2 regions of the Streptomyces sp. NBC_00316 genome follow, and region 2 is predicted to be linked to the other one. Evidence: riboswitches for the same ligand, from Rfam matches in the RefSeq annotation. Region 2 holds a riboswitch; the other holds the start of a gene.
What was found. A riboswitch is a leader RNA that binds a small molecule or an ion and turns the genes downstream of it on or off. The one in region 2 is predicted to bind S-adenosylmethionine.
Positions count from the first base shown of each region.

Region 1: another riboswitch for S-adenosylmethionine. It lies ahead of thrC (threonine synthase); the one in region 2 lies ahead of OG878_RS28515 (aminotransferase class V-fold PLP-dependent enzyme).

Region 1 covers NZ_CP108023.1:4,109,814-4,113,156, forward strand. The annotation lists gene OG878_RS18260 (ubiquitin-like small modifier protein 1) at 56-334, opposite strand; gene thrC (threonine synthase) at 368-1,669, opposite strand; SAM riboswitch class I at 1,687-1,813, opposite strand; gene OG878_RS18270 (glucosyl-3-phosphoglycerate synthase) at 1,967-2,929, shown strand; gene OG878_RS18275 (alpha,alpha-trehalose-phosphate synthase (UDP-forming)) at 2,984-3,343, shown strand, end outside.
Region 2 covers NZ_CP108023.1:6,415,965-6,419,307, reverse strand. The annotation lists gene OG878_RS28525 (rhomboid family intramembrane serine protease) at 1-18, shown strand, start outside; gene OG878_RS28520 (Lrp/AsnC family transcriptional regulator) at 15-296, shown strand; gene OG878_RS28515 (aminotransferase class V-fold PLP-dependent enzyme) at 385-1,761, opposite strand; SAM riboswitch class IV at 1,937-2,054, opposite strand; gene trpD (anthranilate phosphoribosyltransferase) at 2,141-3,205, opposite strand; gene qcrB (cytochrome bc1 complex cytochrome b subunit) at 3,330-3,343, opposite strand, start outside.

The DNA.
Region 1 (3,343 bases), 2.3 Mb from region 2:
GCCGGCGAGGACGACGCCGCGGGACGGACCCGGGATCCGCCGCGCCGACGGCGGGTCAGCAGCCGCCCGCGACCGCCGGAATGATCGAGATGCCCGCACCGTCCGGGGTGGCCGTCTCCAGGCCGCCCTCGAAGCGCACGTCGTCGTCGTTGACGTACACGTTCACGAACCGGCGCAGCTTGCCCTGGTCGTCCAGGACGCGCGCGGCGATGCCCGGGTGGTTCTGCTCCAGCGACTCGATGACCTGGGAGAGGGTCGTGCCCTCGGCCGCGACCTCGGCCTGACCGCCCGTGTAGGTGCGCAGGATGGTGGGGATACGGACCTTGACGCTCATGTGGGTGCCTTCCTTGTGCCTCGGGTGGTCGGGTCAACTGCGGGCGAGACCGGCGTCGCGGAACGCGTCCAGGCTGGGCCGGATCGTCGCGGTCGGGCCGGTGGTCGGGGCGACCGCGTCCAGCGTCTTCAGTCCGTCACCGGTGTTCAGGACGACGGTGGTGAGCGTCGGGTCCAGCAGACCGGCCTCGATCAGCTTCTTCGTCACGCCGACCGTCACCCCGCCCGCCGTCTCGGCGAAGATGCCCTCGGTGCGCGCCAGCAGCTTGATCGCGTCGACGACCTGCTCGTCGTCGACGTCCTCGACGGCGCCGCCGGTCCGGCGGGCGATGTCCAGGACGTACGGGCCGTCGGCCGGGTTGCCGATCGCCAGGGACTTGGCGATGGTGTCCGGCTTCTGCGGGCGCACGACGTCGTGACCGGCCTTGAAGGCCGTGGAGACCGGGGAGCAGCCTTCGGCCTGGGCGCCGAAGATCTTGTACGGCTTGTCCTCGACGAGACCGAGCTTGATCAGCTCCTGCAGACCCTTGTCGATCTTCGTGAGCTGCGAGCCGGAGGCGATCGGGATGACGAGCTGGTCGGGCAGCCGCCAGCCGAGCTGCTCGCAGATCTCGTACGCGAGGGTCTTGGAACCCTCGCCGTAGTACGGCCGCAGGTTCACGTTGACGAAGCCCCAGCCCTCGCCGAGCGGGTCGCCGATGAGCTCCGAGCAGAAGCGGTTGACGTCGTCGTAGTTGCCCTCGATGCCGACCAGTTCGCCGCCGTACACCGCGGCCATGACGACCTTGCCCTGCTCCAGGTCGTGCGGGATGAACACGCAGGACCGCAGTCCGGCCCGGGCGGCGGCGGCGCCGACGGCGCCTGCGAGGTTGCCGGTGGAGGAGCAGGAGAGAGTGGTGAAACCGAAGGCGCGGGCGGCCTCGACGGCGATCGCGACGACGCGGTCCTTGAAGGAGTGCGTCGGGTTGCCGGAGTCGTCCTTGACGTACAGGCCGCCGGTGACGCCCAGTTCACGGGCGAGGTTGTCGGCCTTGACCAGCTTGGTGAAGCCGGGGTTGATGTTGGGCTTGTCGGCCACATCGGCGGGGACCGGCAGCAGCGGCGCGTAACGCCAGATGTTGTTCGGCCCGGCTTCGATGCGCTTCTTCAGCTCGTCCGGGGAGCCGCTCGGCAGGTCGTACGCCACTTCGAGCGGCCCGAAACACGACGCGCAGGCGAAAATGGGGCCGAGATCGAAACGCTCTCCGCACTCGCGACAGGAGAGTGCCGCGGCGGGACCGAGGTCGACAGCGTCGGCGGAAAAATCGGTGCTTACTGCAACAGTCTGCGTAGCCATGATGGCGAGGCCCTTTCTCCTCATCTTCCTCGCGGCGCGTTTCGCCACGAGACGGAATTGGCACCTTCCCCACCTGACCTCGCGGTCGGCAGGAGGGTTGCCGGGACTTCAACGGGCCGTTCCCTCAGTCCCTCTGGATGAGCGCTGTGGCACTGGATCATGGACCCAGGCATTTGTTTGCGGACCGACCCCAACATGCGACGGCCATCCGCGTTGTTCAAGACTGTAACTGAAGCACCGGACGGTCGAGATAGCCGTCCGAACCGCGAGATGGATCACATACAGGGAGTATCGACCGTGCTGGAAGAGGTCGAACGCTGGCTGGCCAGGCGCTCCTGGTCGGTCGCCGACCGCCCACTGGACCGGCTCCTCGCCGCCAAGGCAAGTCTTGGCGTCAGGGATCCGCAGCGTGGGAGTGTCAGCGTCGTGCTGCCCGCTCTCAACGAGGAGGCCACGGTCGGCGCGATCGTGGAGACGATCCGGCGCGAGCTGATGGAGAAGGTGCCGCTGGTCGACGAGCTGGTGGTGATCGACTCCGGGTCGACGGACGCCACCGCGGATGTCGCCCGGACGGCGGGCGCCCGAGTGGTCCACCGCGACGCGATACTCCCCCGGATACCCGCGCTCCCCGGCAAGGGCGAGGTCCTGTGGCGGTCACTCCTGGTCACCACCGGCGACATCGTCTGCTTCATCGACGCCGACCTCAAGGACTTCTCCGCGGACTTCGTCTCCGGCATCGTCGGCCCGTTGCTGACCGATCCCGGGGTGCAGTTCGTGAAGGCGATGTACGACCGCCCGCTGGGGGAAGCGGCAGGCCAGGGGGGCCGCGTCACGGAACTGGTGGCCCGTCCGCTGCTCAATCTGCACTGGCCGCAGCTGGCCGGCTTCGTCCAGCCGCTGGGCGGCGAGTACGCGGTGCGGCGCTCGCTGCTGGAGCGGCTGCCGTTCCCGGTCGGCTACGGGGTGGAACTGGGCCTGCTGGTGGACGCGCTCCACACGGTCGGGCTGGACGCGCTGGCGCAGGTCGACGTCGGGGTCAGGAAACACCGCCACCAGGACGGGCAGGCGCTGGGCCGGATGGCGGCCGCGATCTACCGGACCGCGCAACTGCGTCTCTCCCGGGGGCATCTGGTGCGGCCTTCGCTCACCCAGTTCGTGCGGGGCGAGGACGGTTTCGTCCCGTTCACGCATCCGGTGGACACGGAGGAACGGCCGCCGATGTGCGAGATCGGCGAGTACGTTTCGCGCCGCGCCGCCTGACGTGGCCTGACTTCGCACGTTTGGGCGGTTCGCGATCGGGCTAGATTCCGCAACATGGTCTCCGAGCACGCGATCACGTCCGCCGCCCAGGTACTCGTCGCGTCCAACCGCGGCCCCGTCTCGTACGCGCTGCGCGCGGACGGTTCGATCGGCGCCAGACGGGGCGGCGGCGGGCTCGTCTCCGGGCTCAGCGCGGTCGAGGACAAGCTGTGGGTCTGCGCGGCGCTCGGCGACGGGGACAGGGCGGCGGTCCGGCGCGGAATCGCCGAGCCGGGTGTGCGGATGCTCGACATCGACGCCGACGTGCACGCCGACGCGTACAACGGCATCGCGAACTCGGTGCTCTGGTTCGTGCATCACATGCTGTACCAGACGCCGCTGGATCCGGTCTTCGACGCGGAGTTCCGCCGGCAG
Region 2 (3,343 bases):
GGAGAAAGCCAGCCGTGATCACCGCGATCGTGCTCATCAAAACCAGCGTGGACCGGATTCCCGAGATCGCCGAGTCCATCGCGGCGCTGGACAGCGTCAGCGAGGTCTTCTCGGTCACCGGTACGTACGACCTGATCGCCATGGTCCGGGTGGCCAAGCACGACGATCTCGCCGACGTCATCCCCGGCCGGATCAGCAAGATCCCGGGCGTCGAGGCCACCGACACGCATGTCGCGTTCCGTACGTACTCGCAGCACGACCTGGAGGCGGCCTTCGCCATCGGTCTGGACGCGTAGGACGCGCAAGACGACATCGTGACGTGGGCCGGGGACGGGCAGCTGCCCGTCCCCGGCCCACGTCACGACGGTCCCCGTTCAGGACCGGTCAGACCTGCGCCGCGCCACGGTCCGGGACGCAACGGCCGTCCTCGGTGCGGTACTTCCACTGCGCGCCCTTGCTCACCAGTTCCTTGACCGCGCGGACGAAGCGCTCGATGTGCTCGTCCGGCGTACCGGCGCCGAAGCTGACCCGGATCGCGTTCAGCGAGCGTTCGCCCGGCTCGGCCTCCGGCGCACCGCACACGCCCGGGTCCTGCGGGTCGCTGTCGAGCAGGGTCCGCACCAGCGGGTGGGCGCAGAACAGTCCGTCCCGCACCCCGATGCCGTACTCGGCGGAGAGCGCCGCGGCGAAGTGCGAGCTGTTCCAGCCCTCCACGACGAAGGAGATGACGCCGACCCGCGGGGCGTCCTCGCCGAACAGTGACAGCACCTTGACCTCCGGGACCTCGGCGAGGCCTGCGCGGACCCGGGTGACGAGCTGCTGCTCACGGGCGACCAGGCGGTCGAAGCCGGCCTCGGTGAGGGCCTTGCAGGCGGAGGCGATGGAGTAGACGCCGATGACGTTGGGGGAACCGGCCTCGTGCCGGGCGGCGGTGGAGTGCCATTCCACGTCCACGCCCCCGTCGGTGCGCCGGGCCACCTTCCGTGAGGCGCCGCCACCGGCCAGGTAGGGCTCGGCGTCCTGCAGCCAGTCCGCGCGGCCGGCGAGCACACCGGAGCCGAACGGCGCGTACAGCTTGTGCCCGGAGAGGGCGACCCAGTCGACGTCGAGGTCGTCGATGTCGACCGGGTGGTGGGGCGCGAGCTGCGCGGCGTCCAGCACGATCCGGGCACCGTGCGCATGCGCGGCGGCCGCCAGCTCCTTCACCGGCCACAGCTCACCGGTGACGTTCGAGGCGCCCGTGACGCAGACCAGCGCGGGGCCGTAGGGGTCACGGTCGGCGAGCGCGCGCTCCAGCGTCTCGACGGCCTGGGCCGGGGTGCGCGGGGCGTTGAGGTAGGTCACGCGGGCGTCGCGCCAGGGCAGCAGCGAGGCGTGGTGCTCGGTCTCGTACACGAAGACCTGGCAGTCGGCGGGGACCACCGCGGCCAGCAGGTTCAGCGAGTCGGTGGTCGAGCGGGTGAAGATCACCTGGTCGTCGGCGCGGCAGCCGAGGAACTCGGCGACGGTCTTCCGGCTGTTCTCGAAGAGGTCCGTGGAGAGCTGCGAGAGGTAGCCGGCGCCGCGGTGGACACTGCCGTAGTACGGGGCGTACGCGGCGACGTCGTCCCACACCCGCTGCAGCGCCGGGGCGCTGGCCGCATAGTCCAGGGCGGCGTACGTGACCTCTCCGCCGGTCACGAGCGGAACGGTCACATCCTTGCCCAGAACGGGCAGCGTGGCACAAACGGACTGGTCGGCGGCAGCGGTGATGACGGACATGGCGAACTCCCGTAACAGGCAGGCGAATTCACTGCGCCGGCGGGTACGCGGCAGCGCAGGAGAAGAAAAGGGGTGTGCGGAGGAGGGCCGGAACGGGCCCTATCGCATTCGCTTGCTCACAAGAGGCTCCTCGAGGACCAGGACCCCGGGGATGCGACATACACAGATGTCACGGGGTCCGCGCTTGCCGCAGACCTCGCTGCCTACGGCCTGGTCTTCACCCGGGGCACCCCGCCACGGACGGAGGGTTGCCGGACAGCGGGCCGGGGCCGTAGTCGCTGTCACTCATGACCTGTGCAGCATCTTGCCATACGTGCGTCGGCCCGCAAGGCGCAGTCCGAGATCTGGACTGCGCCTTGCGGGCCGTATCACCGTTCGTTCAGGCGTTGCTGGCCGTCACCCAGCGCTCCAGCGCCGCCCGGGCCGCCCCCGAGTCGATGGACTCGGCGGCCTTCGCGATCCCGGCGGCCAGCTGCTCGTTCAGCGTGCGCTCGGCGGGGTCCAGCGCGACCAGCGCCGCCGCCGCGTTGAGCAGCACCGCGTCGCGCACCGGGCCGGTCTCGCCGGCCAGCACCCGCCGGGCCACGTCCGCGTTGTACGAGGCGTCGGCGCCGCGCAGCGCCTCGACCGGCACGATCTCCAGGCCGACGTCGCGCGGGTCGAACGTCTCCTCGCGCACCGCACCGTCGCGGACCACCCAGACCCGGGACGTCGCGGTGGTGGTCAGCTCGTCCAATCCGTCGTCACCGCGGAAGACCAGCGCCGAGTTGCCCCGCTCGGCGAGCACGCCCGCGACGATGGGCGCCATCCGCAGGTCGGCCACGCCGATCGCCTGGGAGCGCACCCGGGCCGGGTTGGTCAGCGGGCCGAGGATGTTGAACGTGGTCTGCGCGCCGAGTTCCTTGCGGGCCTTGGCCGCGTACCGCAGGGCGGGGTGGAACTTCACGGCGAAGCAGAAGGTGATGCCCGCCTCCTCGGCGACCTCGACGACCCGGCGCGGGGTGAGGTCCAGATTGACGCCGAGCTTCTCCAGCACGTCGGAGGAGCCGCTGGCCGAGGAGGCGGCGCGGTTGCCGTGCTTGACGACCCGGGCCCCCGTACCGGCGATGACGATCGCCGCCATCGTGGAGATGTTGACCGTCTTGGCCAGATCGCCGCCGGTGCCGACGATGTCGACCGTGCGGCCCGGCACCTCGATGATGTTCGCGTGCGCGTACATCGCCCGCACCAGGCCGGACACCTCGTCGACCGTCTCACCCTTGGCGCGCAGCGCCACCGCGAAACCGGCGATCTGGGCGTCGGTCGCCTCGCCGCTCATGATGTGGTCCATCGCCCACGCGGTGTCGTCGGCGGTCAGGTCCTCGCCGCGCAGCAGGGGGTTCAGCACGCCGGGCCAGGAACGAGCCGCCACGCTGTCGCCGCCGACCGGGGTCACAACGTTCATGGTCCGCTCCTGGGGGTCCACAGCCGATAAGGGTACGGACTCCACCCTATCGAGCGCCCGGGACAGCGAAGAGCCCCGTCCATCGAATGGACGGGGCTCCCGCTGTGGCGATCAGTCAGGATGATCAGTGGTGGCCGT